2 regions of the Paenibacillus sp. B46(2026) genome follow, and region 1 is predicted to be linked to the other one. Evidence: riboswitches for the same ligand, from Rfam matches in the RefSeq annotation. Region 1 holds a riboswitch; the other holds the start of a gene.
The links. Region 1 has a riboswitch for cobalamin ahead of cobJ (precorrin-3B C(17)-methyltransferase). Riboswitches for the same ligand answer to the same signal wherever they lie in the genome.
Positions count from the first base shown of each region.

Region 2: linked by a shared signal. The riboswitch ahead of AC1S8V_RS07450 (ABC transporter substrate-binding protein) and the one ahead of cobJ (precorrin-3B C(17)-methyltransferase) in region 1 are both predicted to bind cobalamin.

Region 1 is NZ_CM165907.1:6,322,803-6,330,163, reverse strand. It holds gene AC1S8V_RS27975 (uroporphyrinogen-III synthase) at 1-614, shown strand, start outside; cobalamin riboswitch at 815-1,004, shown strand; gene cobJ (precorrin-3B C(17)-methyltransferase) at 1,406-3,337, shown strand; gene AC1S8V_RS27965 (sirohydrochlorin chelatase) at 3,547-4,809, shown strand; gene cobK (precorrin-6A reductase) at 4,806-5,576, shown strand; gene AC1S8V_RS27955 (precorrin-8X methylmutase) at 5,648-6,295, shown strand; gene AC1S8V_RS27950 (cobalt-precorrin-5B (C(1))-methyltransferase) at 6,909-7,361, shown strand, end outside.
Region 2 is NZ_CM165907.1:1,659,989-1,667,349, forward strand. It holds gene AC1S8V_RS07435 (adenosylcobinamide amidohydrolase) at 1-810, shown strand, start outside; gene cobD (threonine-phosphate decarboxylase CobD) at 1-11, shown strand, start outside; gene cbiB (adenosylcobinamide-phosphate synthase CbiB) at 858-1,838, shown strand; gene AC1S8V_RS07445 (histidine phosphatase family protein) at 1,829-2,488, shown strand; cobalamin riboswitch at 2,628-2,774, shown strand; gene AC1S8V_RS07450 (ABC transporter substrate-binding protein) at 3,217-4,215, shown strand; gene AC1S8V_RS07455 (FecCD family ABC transporter permease) at 4,212-5,258, shown strand; gene AC1S8V_RS07460 (ABC transporter ATP-binding protein) at 5,396-6,148, shown strand; gene cobT (nicotinate-nucleotide--dimethylbenzimidazole phosphoribosyltransferase) at 6,194-7,351, shown strand; gene cobU (bifunctional adenosylcobinamide kinase/adenosylcobinamide-phosphate guanylyltransferase) at 7,348-7,361, shown strand, end outside.

The DNA of each region.
Region 1 (7,361 bases):
TTGAGATGGCCGAGGATATGGAAGTGGCGGGACAGTTGCTGGATGCGCTGTCGGAGTCCTCGATTGCGGCGAGAGGTTACAAGACAGTGAATGCACTGAAAAAGCGCAAGTTAACACCGCTAGTACGGGACGATGATGGCAGTACGGACGGGCTTATTCGTGAATTTGCCCCGCATGATCTCACAGGGAAAAAGGTCATGTTGCAGCTTCACGGGGAGACAGCTCCCAAACTCGTTGCATGGTTGGAAGAACAAGGTGCGATCGTCAGACAAGTGCTTCCTTACCGCCATGTACCGCCAGAAGAGACGGAGCTGGAACAGCTTTTGACTGAGATTGTACAGCACGAGGTAGATGCTGTTGCTTTTACAAGTGGACCGCAGGTCCGATTCCTGGCGCAATATGCAGCATCTCAGGACAAGCTTGAACCGATGCTCGAAGCGTTCAGACAAGGTGTAATCCCTGCATCCGTAGGCAAAGTGACTGCAAATGCGATGCGTGAAGAGGGCATTGAGGCATTGGTGATTCCGGAGGAAGAAAAGATGGGGGCACTTATCGTTGAACTTGGGCGTTACTTTGCCGCGGGTCATGCGGATAAGGTTCGTGGCCGTCAATAAAGGTTGATAAGTGAGCAGAAACGAACTCAATTCGTTGGTTGTTGGATGTTTATAACGAATGGGATAAGCTTAGGTTATTCCGGGTTCTGATCCGATTTTAGGATCAGGACTTTTTTCTGTTATGTCTGAAAATAGAAGAATGGATAAGTATCATAAGCATGGACATTATTTCCTGCACGGTGTTATTATGAAAACAATAATTGAATGAAAACAAGCAAGGTGCTCTTGCGTAAAGCGAGAGGTAACAGGGAATCGGGTGAAAGTCCCGAGCGGTCCCGCCACTGTAATGGTGAAGCCCTTTTTGATCCAAGTCACTCGCATAGCCGGGGAAGACAGAAAAGGAAGCTGATGATCCAGAGCCAGGAGACCTACCTTGCATGTGTCACCGAACCCTTCGCGGAAAGGAATGGTGTACGAAGAATCAGGAATTGGGCGAACAAGCGGTTCGCCCGGCTGGCCCCCTTGGCCACATAGTCACAGGATTACCCTCCGGGAGTCTGGGGCTGTGTTCTTGAGTGTACGTACATGCGTATCCCATCCGTTATAAGGATGGGATTTTTTTGTTTTTATATGAACGATATATCCCTACGATCCCCAGTGTTGTGTCGGGAAATTGAAGGTAGAGGAATAGATCAGATTGATCATGCAGTTGGTTTATAAGAACCGGGTTGGATGATCTGAGTTAACAGAGTTATGAATTGAACACGCTTAACAGTTGGGGAGAAGGTCGGCATAGCCGTCCTTCTTCACTGTTTAATCCGTACGACAAGTGTGATGAAGGAGGAGAAGCAATGCAAGGTCAAGGCAAGCTGCTAATTATCGGGTTTGGTCCGGGAGCAATGGAACATATCACGAAGCGGGCACTCGAAGCACTTCAGGAGAGCGAGGTTATTATCGGATACAACACCTATGTGGATCTGATTCGCCCTCTGTTGAGCGGGCAAGCGATTGTGCGCACGGGTATGACGGAGGAAGTAAGTCGTGCACAAGAAGCGGTCAGACAGGCGGAGATGGGCAAAATTGTTGCCGTCATTTCCAGTGGTGACGCAGGCGTATATGGTATGGCAGGTCTGGTGTACGAGGTGCTGATGGAGCAAGGATGGAAGCCCGATACCGGTGTTGCTGTCGAAGTTATTCCGGGCGTGTCGGCCATTCAGTCTTGTGCATCACTGCTGGGTGCCCCTGTCATGCATGATGCATGTACGATCAGCCTCAGTGATCACCTCACGCCGTGGGAGACCATTATTCGCAGGGTCGAAGCCGCAGCGTCCGCTGATTTTGTCATTGCCCTGTACAATCCACGCAGTGGACGGCGCACACGCCAGATCGTGGAGACACAGGAAATGATTCTGCGTTACCGTGACCCACAGACCCCGGTAGGTCTGGTGAAAAGTGCATATCGTGAGCGTCAGGGCGTTGTCATGACCACACTGGAGGATATGCTGAATCATGATATCGGCATGCTGACGACTGTGATTATCGGCAACTCCTCGACCATGATGTACGAAGGACTCATGGTCACCCCGCGTGGGTATCAGCGGAAATATACGCTGAGCACCGCGGAACAGTTGCTCAGACCCCATGAGCGACTGCGCACGGAAGCCGAGCCATGGTCGCTCGGCGCAATGGAAGCCCGCGCTGCCGCCTCCGGCGAGGCAGCGGGCGAGAGCGCGGCCAGCCATGCATCGGCCGCGCAGCCACAGGCGGAGCCAGCCCTGCGCGGCGCAAGCGCCGGAGCGGGCACGGCTCCGCAAGGGCAGCTGCCCGCTGGCGCAGGGGCGGCTGCCGCTATGCCTGCGGCAAGCCCGGCGAGTGGCGCTGGCACCGCCGTGCTTGCCGGCGAGCGACCTGCACCCGTTGCGGCAGAGGTCGCTCCGGGCCGGGTCGCAGAAGCGCCCCGCGCTGGCGCAGCTGAGCTCGCCGCCGAGGCGCTGACACGGCTCGCGGCAGGCGGCGCGCTCGCGGGCGAATCGGCGAGCCGCTGGCTGGACGCAACAGCGCCGAGCGAAGCGGCAAGTGCGCCGCAGGCTGCGACCGCAGCAGCGGTACGCACTGCGCCCGAGCCTGGGCGCAAGGCGCCGCTGTTCGAAGTCGGCGTGTCGCCCGGCGTGGGCAACAAAAAATTCACCGCAGCCCAGATGGCGCTGCTGGCGCAGTGTGCAAGTGAAGACGGCGAACTGGAGTACACGCCGGAACACCAGATTATTCTGAGAGTGCCGACATTTGAACCGGACTCGCTGGTTGAAGAGCTGCGTGCAGCGAATTTTATCGTTGTACCGATTGGCGATGTCATCAAGGTGAAGGCCTGTGACTTCTGCAACATGGAGAAGGACGATGCTGTTCCGATGGCTAACCATTTACAGGCCGTGATTGGCGGACTGGGTGCACCGAAAGAAACGAGTGTGGCGCTGAATGGCTGCGGTATGGCATGTTACGGGGCCGTGCTGGAGGATATCGGCATCGTGTATCGCAAAGGCGCATACGACCTTTTCCTCGGGGGCAAGAAATTCGGCCGCAATGCTCATCCTGCACAGCCCGTAGCAGAGGGAATTCCGGGTGACCAGATAGGTGGAATTGTGGAACGAATTGTGGCGGATTACAAGGAAAAGGGCCATCCGAATGAGCGATTCCACAAGTTTTTCAAACGAGTCGGCATAATTCAGGGCTTCCGCCATGTGGACGCACCGGTCACGGTGGAAGTAAACCCGATATGTGGTGACTAATTCCATACTAATTCCGTACTAATGCCTGACTAAGCTTTGAATAAGCAATAATTATGTCCTTGACTGAGTCATCTTCTTCGGGGAGGCGTGGTGAGTAACTTGTCAGAACGTATCTAGTCGTTTGCAATATTCGCTGAATTTCAGCTGACATAGATGGATTGATTATGAAAAGTCTGATCTGCGGGTCAGACGGGGGAGGAATAACAAAGATGGATGCAATATTGTTGGTGGGACACGGGAGTCGTGATCCCGAGGGGAACCGGGAACTGAAGGAGTTTGCAAATGAGGTAGCAGCAAAGGCACCGGAAAATACGCTGGTGGAAACTTGTTTTCTGGAGTTAACGAGACCAAGTATTGCTGAAGGCGTTACCGCTTGTGTGGATCGAGGGGCAACACGTGTTGTGTTGGTACCAATCATTCTGTTTGCTGCCGGTCATGCCAAGATTGATATTCCTAACGCCATTGACCGCGCGAAGGCACGTTATCCGCAGGTGGAGTTTGTATATGGTCGTCCCATCGGTGTCCATGAGAAAGTTGTTCAGATTATGCAGACCCGTCTGCAAGAAGCACAACCTGTACTTGTCGCATCCCAAGGTGGTACAGCAGTAGCGGCTCCACCTGCTCCGGTGACGGATGAAGAGACCGCCGTACTGGTGCTTGGACGGGGAAGCAGTGACCCGGATGCCAACAGTGACTTTTTCAAAATGACCCGGATGTTATGGGAGAAACTGCCCTACAAGTGGACGGAAAGCAGCTTTATCGGCGTGACTCAGCCCTCATTCCCGGATGGATTAGAGCGCTGTCTCTTGCTGGGTGCAAAAAAAATCATCATCATGCCTTACTTCCTGTTCACAGGTGTACTGATCAAGCGCATTGATGAAATGACTGCGGAATTTGCAGCGGCACATCCAGACATTCAGGTTGAGATTGGCGGATATTTTGGCTTCCACCCGAAGCTGGTTGAACTGGTACTGGAGCGAGCCCATGAGGGTTTATACGGACGTGTAACAGCCAATTGTGACAACTGTCAATTCAGATTGGAAGCAGCCAAACATCATCATCACCATCATGATCACGACCATGATCACGACCACGATCATCATCATGATCACCATCATCACGATCACGAGCATAGTCACGACCACCATCATGAACACAGCAATCCGCACAACCACGATCATTCGGATCATGATCACTCGCATCATCATGATGAGCATGACCATCAGCACGTACATACACACGAGGATCACGCGCATAAGCATGACCACGATCATGATCACAATCAGACTGCCATCGATCATCAAGCTTCGCTCGATTATCATCATGATCATGATGGAGAATTGCACCATACGCATCATGAGCACGAAGTCAATCGGAACAACCATGATGACGAAGTAGGAACCGCACAAGAAGATGCTTCTCCCGATCAGGCACAGGTTGCAGCAACTTCGGAGCAGGTGAATCGTCCATGATCTTTATGTTGTGTGGTACGAGTGATGCAAGGGAACTGGCTCTACAGATCCAGCAGCAAGGTGCAGACGTGCTGACTTCTGTTGTAACCGACAGTGCGGCGAATAGTCTGACCGATACCGGATTACCTGTTCGGACAGGCCGTTTGACTGTGGAAGCCATGGTGGAACTGGTGCGTGAAAAAGGTAGCCGTGCCATTGTGGATGCAAGTCATCCGTTTGCCGAAGAAGCACATGCCAATGCGATGGAAGCAGCGAAACAGGCGGGTATTCCATACATTCGTTATGAGCGCACGGGTTTGGCGTACGATGATCATGCGTTGCTGCATGTTGTATCTTCCTACGATGAAGCGGCACTCAAGGCCAAAGAGCTGAAGGGCTCCGTCATGCTCACCACAGGTAGCAAAACGTTACAGATCTTCACCAAGTATCTGCTCGGTGATCCGGACATTCGTCTCGTTGCCCGCATGCTCCCACGTCTCGACAATATGGAGAAATGCGGTGAGCTTGGCGTTGAACAACGCAATATTATTGCGATGCAGGGACCTTTTTCCCGTGAAATGAATGAAGCCTTGTACAAGCACTATGCGACGACCGTAATGGTCACTAAGGAGAGCGGCAAGACCGGAGCAGTGGATGAGAAAATCCAATCTGCACTGGAGCTGGGCATTCATGTTGTGCTGATTTCACGCCCTGAGGCTGAATTTGGGACGGTGTTTGATCATTTTGAAGGTGTACTGGATGAGTTGAAGCGCGTATTGGTGCAGTAGAACACCCCAATAGTCTTAATTTGAATAATGAATTTTTGAATGACACCACTACTTGAAGGAGTGAAATGCATATGGATTTCAAAACGGAATTTAAACCGTTGACCGTACAACCACAGGAGATTGAGGGCAAAAGCTTTGAGATGATCACGGAGGAACTGGGTGAGCATCCTTTCACGGATGAGCAATATCCCGTGGTACAGCGTGTTATTCACGCCTCGGCTGACTTCGAACTGGGCCGTAGCATGGTGTTCCATCCGGATGCCATTCAAGCAGGGATTGCAGCACTCCGCGCCGGCCAATCCGTCATCGCTGACGTACAGATGATTCAGGCTGGCGTGAGCAAGGATCGCATTCGCGGTTTCGGCGGAGATGTGCACGTACATATTTCCGATCCGGATGTGATGGAGGAAGCCAAACGCTTGAACACCACTCGGGCAATTATCTCGACGCGTAAAGCGAACCAATTATACGAAGGCGGAATTTACGCCATTGGAAACGCACCAACAGCACTGCTGGAACTGATCCGTTTGGTCAAAGAAGGCGAAGCCAAACCAGGCCTGATCATCGGTATGCCGGTTGGATTCGTATCCGCAGCTGAGTCCAAAGACGAGCTACGCAAGCTCGACATCCCGTTTATCACCAACATCGGCCGCAAAGGCGGAAGCACCATCGTCGTAGCTGCCCTGAACGCCATCTCCCTGATGGCAGTTAAGGCGTAGTTGTTTTTAAGTAAACGCCACAGGATATTGGAAAGCGTTAACGAACTCCAAAGGCCTTATATTACGGATTATCATCCATTTCATATTTTTACGAATCAGAGTAACGCTATTCCGGTGAAAAACGCCAAAAAGTGTTGAAAACATCATCTTTTTAATGAAATAACGCCACTACGATACGTTACAATTTTTGTTTGTGGTATTTGGCCCCAATAGCGTCTCCTCGGTTCGTTAAAATGTATCTTGGTAACTACATTCCATGCCATCTTCTAGTGGCATGGAATGATCAGTTACCCAAATAAACCTCAGGGCATTGTTTAGCCCAAGAGGTGGCACTGCGCACTGTGCCAGGTGGATACAGAAGCAGGTAGCAGCGAAGGGGACGGAATCGATTCTGAAGAAGCGGAGCGGTCGCCTAAAAGCTTTCTGCAAGAAAGCTACTTCGGAAGCATAAGCCGTCTCCGGATTTCTCCCTTTTGGAAAAGGGAATCAAAGAAATCTGGAGACAACAGCGATCATAAGAACGATCCGTTCCCGTAGCGGTCACCCAAGCGCCAAAAGCCACCTACGCAGCGTAATGCAACCTAACTAACAAAGGACGGGAGGTTCAAACCCCATGATAGGCGGCAATACAGACCCCGACAAACCAATGCGTTCCGGCTTCACCACAGGAGCGTGCGCCACAGCCGTTGCCAAGGGAGCGACGCAGCTCCTGTTAACAGGTGTTATTCCGGTACAGGCCGTGGTTTCATTGCCCGCGGGCTTTGACCACTCGTTCGAACTGATCGAGCAGGAATTGACCGATGGCGTAGCGACCTGTGCCACCATCAAAGACGCCGGGGATGACCCGGACGCCACGCATCGGGCGAAGATCATCGCGCATGTGTCCTGGCGGGACGAGCCGGGTATGGAGCTGGATGGGGGCATCGGCGTAGGCCGGGTCACGAAGCCTGGACTGCCCGTGCCTGTAGGCGAAGCAGCAATTAATCCCGTACCTCGCCGTATGATTACCGAAGCCGTCACCCAGGTGCTCGCCGAACACGGCACAGCCAGAGGGGTGCGGGTTGTG
Region 2 (7,361 bases), 2.2 Mb from region 1:
GCGTTTTATAATTACTACAAGAATGCACAGGCAGACGAAAACGAATATTGTTCATCTTCGTGGCCCGGACTGAAGATTACTGCACACGATCAACATATCAGAGCTGCGAGTCCTTCTGTTGCAAGTTCACTTTCCAGTGCGGTGTATGGGGGCGGGATGCTCGAACTGGATCGGATATTTAACATCTATGTGGATCGGCATTATCGCTGTGATGATCCTCCTCGCGATATCGAACGTTCTCTGAAAGAATGGCAAGAGCAGCTTGATCAATGTGCGGGACTGTTGACTGCGGTTAGACTGGAGCATACCTCCATTCAGGAATACGCCAGTGAGGAATTCGGAGTTCTGTGTTGTACAACAGCCGGGGTGTCCAATGCTGCGCGGGCAGGTTCCGTAAGAACCGTATTTGATACGGAGGGAAACGAGACTGTTGCTGTAAGACCTTTAAAATCAACATCCCAATCTCAATTCATGAAGCCCTATGTCCCGGGCACGATTAATGTCATGTTATGGATGAATGGGCGCATGACATCGGGAGCGATGGTGAATGCCATTCAGACTGCGGTGGAAGCCAAAACGGCGGCGTTGGCTGATTTCGGTGTTGCGGATTCAGAGAATGGGCTATTGGCCACTGGAACAACAACGGATGCTATTGTACTTGCGGTGAGTCAGGTGGACGAGCACAAGCCGCTAATTGCTTACGCAGGAACGGCGACGGTTGTTGGTGCGGCCATTGGTAGGTTGGTCTATGACACGATCACGGAAAGCCTGCAAGCCGGACAGCAGTGGAAAGAAAGGAACTGGGTGTAATGACATTTCAGATTGAACAACTGGTCTCCTGGCCGTTCTGGACGGGAATGGCGGGTGCCTGGATTATGATAGGGGCATACATACTTGATCGATGCATCGGTGATCCACGCTGGATTCCTCATCCTGTTATAGGCATGGGGAAAGCGATCTCTACGCTAGAACGTAGCATTCGTTCCCGTGTGAGCACGGAATCCGGGCTGAAGAGAGTCGGTCTATTATTTCCGCTGCTGATTGCGGGTGGGGCGTTTATAATCACTTGGGCATTCGTATATGTGCTGGGTCTCATTCATCCCGTCGTAGCGGTAGTGGCTGAAATTGTGCTTATTGCGACTACGATTGCTTCCAAAGGCTTGAAGGATGCAGGCATGGAGGTGTATCACCATCTAATTCAGAAGGATTGGCCTGCTGCAAGACGTTCACTTGGCATGATTGTTGGACGTGACACAGCTCATCTGGATGAACCGGAGGTCGTGCGAGGAACGGTGGAGACGGTAGCCGAGAATATTGTGGACGCCATCGTGTCCCCTTTGTTCTATGCGTTAATTGGTGGCGCACCACTGGCGATGGCCTATCGTGCTGTGAATACATTGGATTCCATGGTTGGTTATAAAAATGAGAAGTATCTGCATCTCGGCTGGGCTTCCGCCCGTCTGGATGATTGGGCAAACTGGATTCCCGCACGGCTTACCGCCATCCTGCTGATCGTGGGCGCGTGGGTCATGAAACTGGATGCCAAAGGTGCAGCACGTATGGTGACCCGGGATGCCAGAGTGCATCCAAGTCCGAATAGTGGTTTTCCTGAATCGGCGGTGGCCGGAGCACTGGGGATCAGACTCGGGGGACACAACGTGTACCATGGAGTAGCTTCTTTTCGTGCCTATATGGGTGAGGCAACACGTCCTATGGCAGCAGAGGATATTGTGCGAACGACACGTCTCATGTTCTGGTCGGCGGGTTCTTTTGTAGTTCTGTGTACATTGGTGACGCTGGGAATATGGCTTGCTGGAGGTACGTTGTTATGGACGTAACTGTAGAGCAGAATGGATCACAGCAGCGAAATATTCTGTTTATACGTCATGGCACAACCGCGTGGAATGTGGAAAAAAGATATCTGGGACATACCGATATCGCTTTGCTGCCTGATGCAGAAAGAGAACTGGCTTCGCTACGCGAGCAATTGAGCAATGTTCCGTGGAACTCGGTATATTGCAGTGATCTGCTCCGTTGTCGGCAGACGCTGGCATTGATCGGGCCTCATTCATTAGGGCAGGTCAAGCTGGACCCGCGTCTGCGAGAGGTTGATTTTGGTCAATGGGAAGGATTGACGTACGATCAACTCAAGGACAACCCACAGTACCGGGACTGGATCGATGCTCCTCAGGACGTCACCCCACCCGAAGGGGAGTCATGGCAGGCATTTACTGTGCGGATCGATTCATTTCTGCAAGAATGCTTATGGGAGGATTGTTCGTCGATGCAATCTTGTGAGGTTGGCGCGCCAACGATCATTGTTGTTACGCACGGCGGTGTAATCCGGTATGCATTATCTCGTCTCATTGCCGATCTGGGATTCTGGGACACGCAGGTGATTCCGGGGCAAGCGATACAGGTACGGCTGGAACAACATGGAGATCAGTGGATTGGCACGAGGATGGCTTTTCCGGGAATCGGGTTGTAAGGATGTGCAATATAACCTATAATCACAACAGAAGTGTGACAGCACTGTAGTTTCGTGTGACAGGCAATAATGCCTGCACATGAATGCAGATTGCTCACTTGAATGGTTAATCCATATCAGCGACCAAGGGTCCCGCGTGCATGCAGTAATGGTTCATGGCACTCCATAGTCATGGATGGCATGCGGGTGAAATAGGGAAGCCGGTGCAAGTCCGGCACGGTCCCGCCACTGTAAATCAGGAACAATTCCTGTAAGTCAGGTTACCTGCCCTGGACGTTCAAACCGGTGTTCCTTCGAGGAAAGGACAGCGTTTCGGGCAGTTCTATGTGCATGCACAACAATACGTTGGACGTGTACAGATCGCCATATGCGAGACGTCATCCCTAATCCTGGACGTAAGGATTGGGGATTTTTTATTGTTCATTTAAGATGAACCGAACTTTTACACGTTAACGAAGAGTGCAGAACCGATCTGAAGAAACGAAGTGTTCGCTTAAAGCTTTCTACAAGAAAGCTACATCGGAAGCATACGCTTATCACCGGATTTTCCCTTTCGAAAAGGGAATCAAAAAATCTGGGGATAACAGCGATCGGAAGATGGTACTGCAATCGGAGTGGCCTTGTGTAAAATTGATGGGTTTAACTTGTAGAGGAACACCAAGGCAAGGGTAGTAAGAGTTTGAGCATTAAGAAAAAAGAGTGTAAATAGAGAAGGGGAGAATAACAGAATGAATTTCAAGAATTGGAAAAGCGTAGCGTCACTGCTGAGTGCAGCGGCACTCGCACTGGCTTTGGCCGGATGTGGCAATGCAACAACGAACGAGGGCACAGGTACCTCACAGCAGCCAGCACAGGAGCAGTCCCAGGGCCAGGCGCAGGCAGATCTCAAAACACAATATCCACTTACCGTTACCGATGCAACGGGTGAGTCGTTCACGTTTGACAAGGCACCAGCCAAAATCGTATCTGTGTCTCCAGCTGAGACCGAAACGTTATTCGCCCTTGGATTGGACGAGCAGATTGTAGGGGTATCCGACTATGATGATTATCCTGAAGCTGCAACGACCAAAGCGAAAATGGGTGGCATAACCAAGCCAAATGAAGAGTCCATCATTGCGGCTGAAGCCGATATTGTATTCACAGGCATCTCCATGAGCGAAGATGCAGTGAAGAAGCTGCGTGAGCTAGGTATTACCATTTTCAAAACCGATCCAAAATCAATCGACGATGTAATGAACAATATCGAAACATTCGGTAAAATCACGGATCATCAGGAAAAAGCTCAGGAGCTCATCACCCAGATGAAACAGGATGTGACGGATGTAACTGAAGCGGTGAGTGCAGTTAAGCCGGAAGAGAAGAAAAATGTATACGTTGAATTCTCCCCAGGTTGGACAGTAGGTAAGGGTGAGTTTATGGATGAACTGATCACTGTAGCTGGAGGAATCAATGTTGCTGCGGACAAAGAAAAATGGTACCAGATCAATGAAGAAAATGTGATTGCCTCCAACCCGGATGTGATTCTGTATGCGAATGATGTCATTGATGAAAACTCCAAAACACTGGATCAAATCATTAAAGCTCGCAGTGGCTGGGATCAAATTACGGCTGTGAAGAACGATGCAGTCATTGGCCTCGATGCCAATCTGCTCAGCCGTCCGGGACCTCGTGTAACCGAAGGACTGAAAGAAGTAGCCAAAGCGATCTATCCTGACCTGTTCCAATGAGTAAAAAACTGGCCGTGTACGCATCGGCAGGAATCATACTGCTTGTGTTAACCGTGCTCATCTGCACGGGTATCGGTTCGGTTTCCTTGCCTATTCGTGACATTGCAGGTATTCTGCTTCATCACTTGCCATGGATCGGAGACTGGATCACGCCGGACTGGAGTGCAGCAGCCGAACAGATTATATGGAAAGTCAGATTCCCGCGTGTACTGCTTGCCGTGCTCGTGGGCGCATCGCTGGCAATTGCCGGTGCGGGATTCCAGGGGGTTCTTCGGAACCCGCTCGCAGATCCGTTCACCCTGGGCGTATCATCCGGTGCTTCGGTGGGTGCAGCCTTCCTGATTTTCTTCGGATTGCAGTATGCACTGATCGGAATCTGGACGTTGCCACTGGTGGCATTTTTGACGGGTGTATTAACATTATGGTTTGTCATGTCACTGGCTCGTGAAGGACGCAAAATACCAACGCATAGCCTGATTCTGGCTGGTGTAGTGATGCAAAGTTTCTTGGGAGCGGTGGTTTCCTTCCTGTCGACGATGTCGAAACAGACCATTAATGAAATTATATACTGGACGATGGGAAGTCTGGCTCTGCGTGGGTGGTCGTATACGGCCATCCTTTTCCCGTATTTTCTGCTAGGGCTGATCTTTCTCTGGAGCCGTGCACGTTCCTTGAATGTTCTGGCGCTCGGAGAACGTCAAGCTGCGCATATCGGAGTTGGAGTCGATCGGCTGAAGCTGTCCGTGCTCGCTGTGGGAACTCTTCTTACCGCAGGAGCGGTCTCCGTATCCGGTGTAATTGGATTCGTTGGATTGGTAATCCCGCATATCCTTCGGCTGCTTGTGGGGCCTGACTATCGATTGCTGGTGCCTCTGTCTGCTATTGGCGGCGCCATCTTCATGGTCTGGGCAGACACGATTGCCCGATCCTTACTGGCGCCGACCGAAATTCCGCTCGGTGTGGTTACGGCATTTGTAGGTGCACCATTCTTCGCGTATCTGCTGCACCGGAATAAAAAACTGCGGAAGGGGATGATGCCATGAGTGGGGAGATGCACCCAAATGTAGATACCCAAGCGGGTTCAGTTATCCAGTCGGATTCGACTATCCGTTCGAATTCAGCTACGCATTCCAATCATGGTTCAGTCGAATCCCTCATCGCGGTTGCCGGGGCAGGTAAGATGTATGGCAGTCATCAAGCCCTGGACGCGGTGGACTGGCAGGTTACGGAGGGGGACTGGTGGGGTGTCGTCGGTCCAAACGGCAGTGGCAAGTCTACCCTGCTCCAGCTCCTTGCCGGAACAGAACAGTCAAGCGCAGGCAGTATACGTATTGATGGTCGGGATATTGCCACATACAGTCGGAAAGATCTGTCACGCATGATCGCTGTGTTACAACAGGATGGTCTGCCTGCAATTTCTTATCCTGTAAGGGATGTCGTGGAGATGGGGCGTTATCCATACCAGAATTGGCTTGGGCGAGAATCAGCAGATGGAGCGGCTGTGGTTGACCGGGTACTGGAGGAACTGGGATTGACGGATATGGCTGAAAGGCCATTGGATGCACTAAGTGGAGGACAGAGACAACGGGTGGCACTTGCCAAGGTCATGGCTCAGGAGCCCAGGTTATTATTGCTGGATGAACCGACTACGTTCCTGGATATCAAATATCAATTGCAATTTATGGAGTTATTATCGACATGGCGGCAAAAGAACCGAATTACGATTGTGGCTGTGCTGCATGATCTGAATCTGGCTGCGCAGTTCTGCGATCACATTCTGGCGCTGCGAGAAGGCAAAGTGGTGGGGAATGGAACGCCCCATACCTTGATGACCGAGGACAATATTCAGGACATCTTTCGCGTGAAACCTGCGATGGTGATTCATCCTGACAATGGAATACCTCAGCTCTTGCTGCGGCGGGAGAAGGAATGAATGAAGCGGGGCAACCCATATTTTGATGAAGGAAGTGCTGGCTGTATGAATAATGAACAGGTGTTGGAACAGTTACTGGGTCGGATCGTGGGTCCTAATGAAGAAGTTGCGGCGGAAGCCTCCGCCCATGTGGATGTATTGACGAAACCACCCGGCAGTCTGGGGAAGCTGGAACAGCTGGTTATTCGTCTTGCGGGGATCACTGGCAAGGCTCGTCCGCGTTTGGATCGCAGAGCCGTCATTGTCATGGCCGCAGATCACGGCGTGGTGGCGGAAGGTATTAGTGCTTTCCCGGCCGAGGTAACGCCGCAGATGGTCCTTAATTTCCTGGCTGGAGGGGCTGCAGTTAATGTGCTTGCCCGCCACGCCGGAGCCGATGTGATCTGTGTGGATATCGGGGTTAATGCCGATCTGGAACATCCTGACCTGCTTTCCCGCAAAGTTCGTAAAGGTACGGCCAACATGGCAAAGGGTGCCGCAATGACTCGCGACGAAGCGATTCAAGCGATTCTTGCAGGGGTCGACGTCGTATCGGCAGAGGTGGCAAAGGGAACACAGTTGTTCGTTACCGGGGAAATGGGGATTGGCAATACAACCGCAAGTGCGGCGGTGATGTGTGCATTGACTGGGATTGCACCAGCTTCAGCGGTTGGGCGAGGAACGGGTATTGATGATGCGGGATTGCAGCGGAAAGCCGCCGTGGTTAGCCAGGCTCTTAGTGTGAATTCACCGAACAGGGAAGATGCACTGGACGTACTTTGTAAAGTGGGTGGCCTGGAGATTGCCGGACTGACGGGTGTGATTCTTGCTGCCGCTGCGAACGGCTGCCCTGTTGTCGTGGATGGATTCATCTCCACTGCTGCTGCCTTGATTGCAAGACAGCTTGCTCCCGTGAGCACAGCCTATATGATTGCTTCCCATACCTCGCATGAAAGTGGGCATGCAACCCTGCTTCGTGAACTCGACCTGAAACCGATGCTGGATCTGGATATGCGGCTGGGCGAAGGAACCGGAGGTGTGCTCAGTCTTCATCTGATTGATGCAGCCTGTCTCCTTTTGAACGAGATGGCGACTTTTGCAAGTGCAGGAGTATCCGATGGAACGAATAAGGCTTCGGATGCCGATGTGAGTGCAAGTGAGGGTAATGTAGCGGACTCTGATGTTACAGGTGCTTCAACGGTTCAAGGAGAGGGTTGGCTATGAGTGTGTTGGT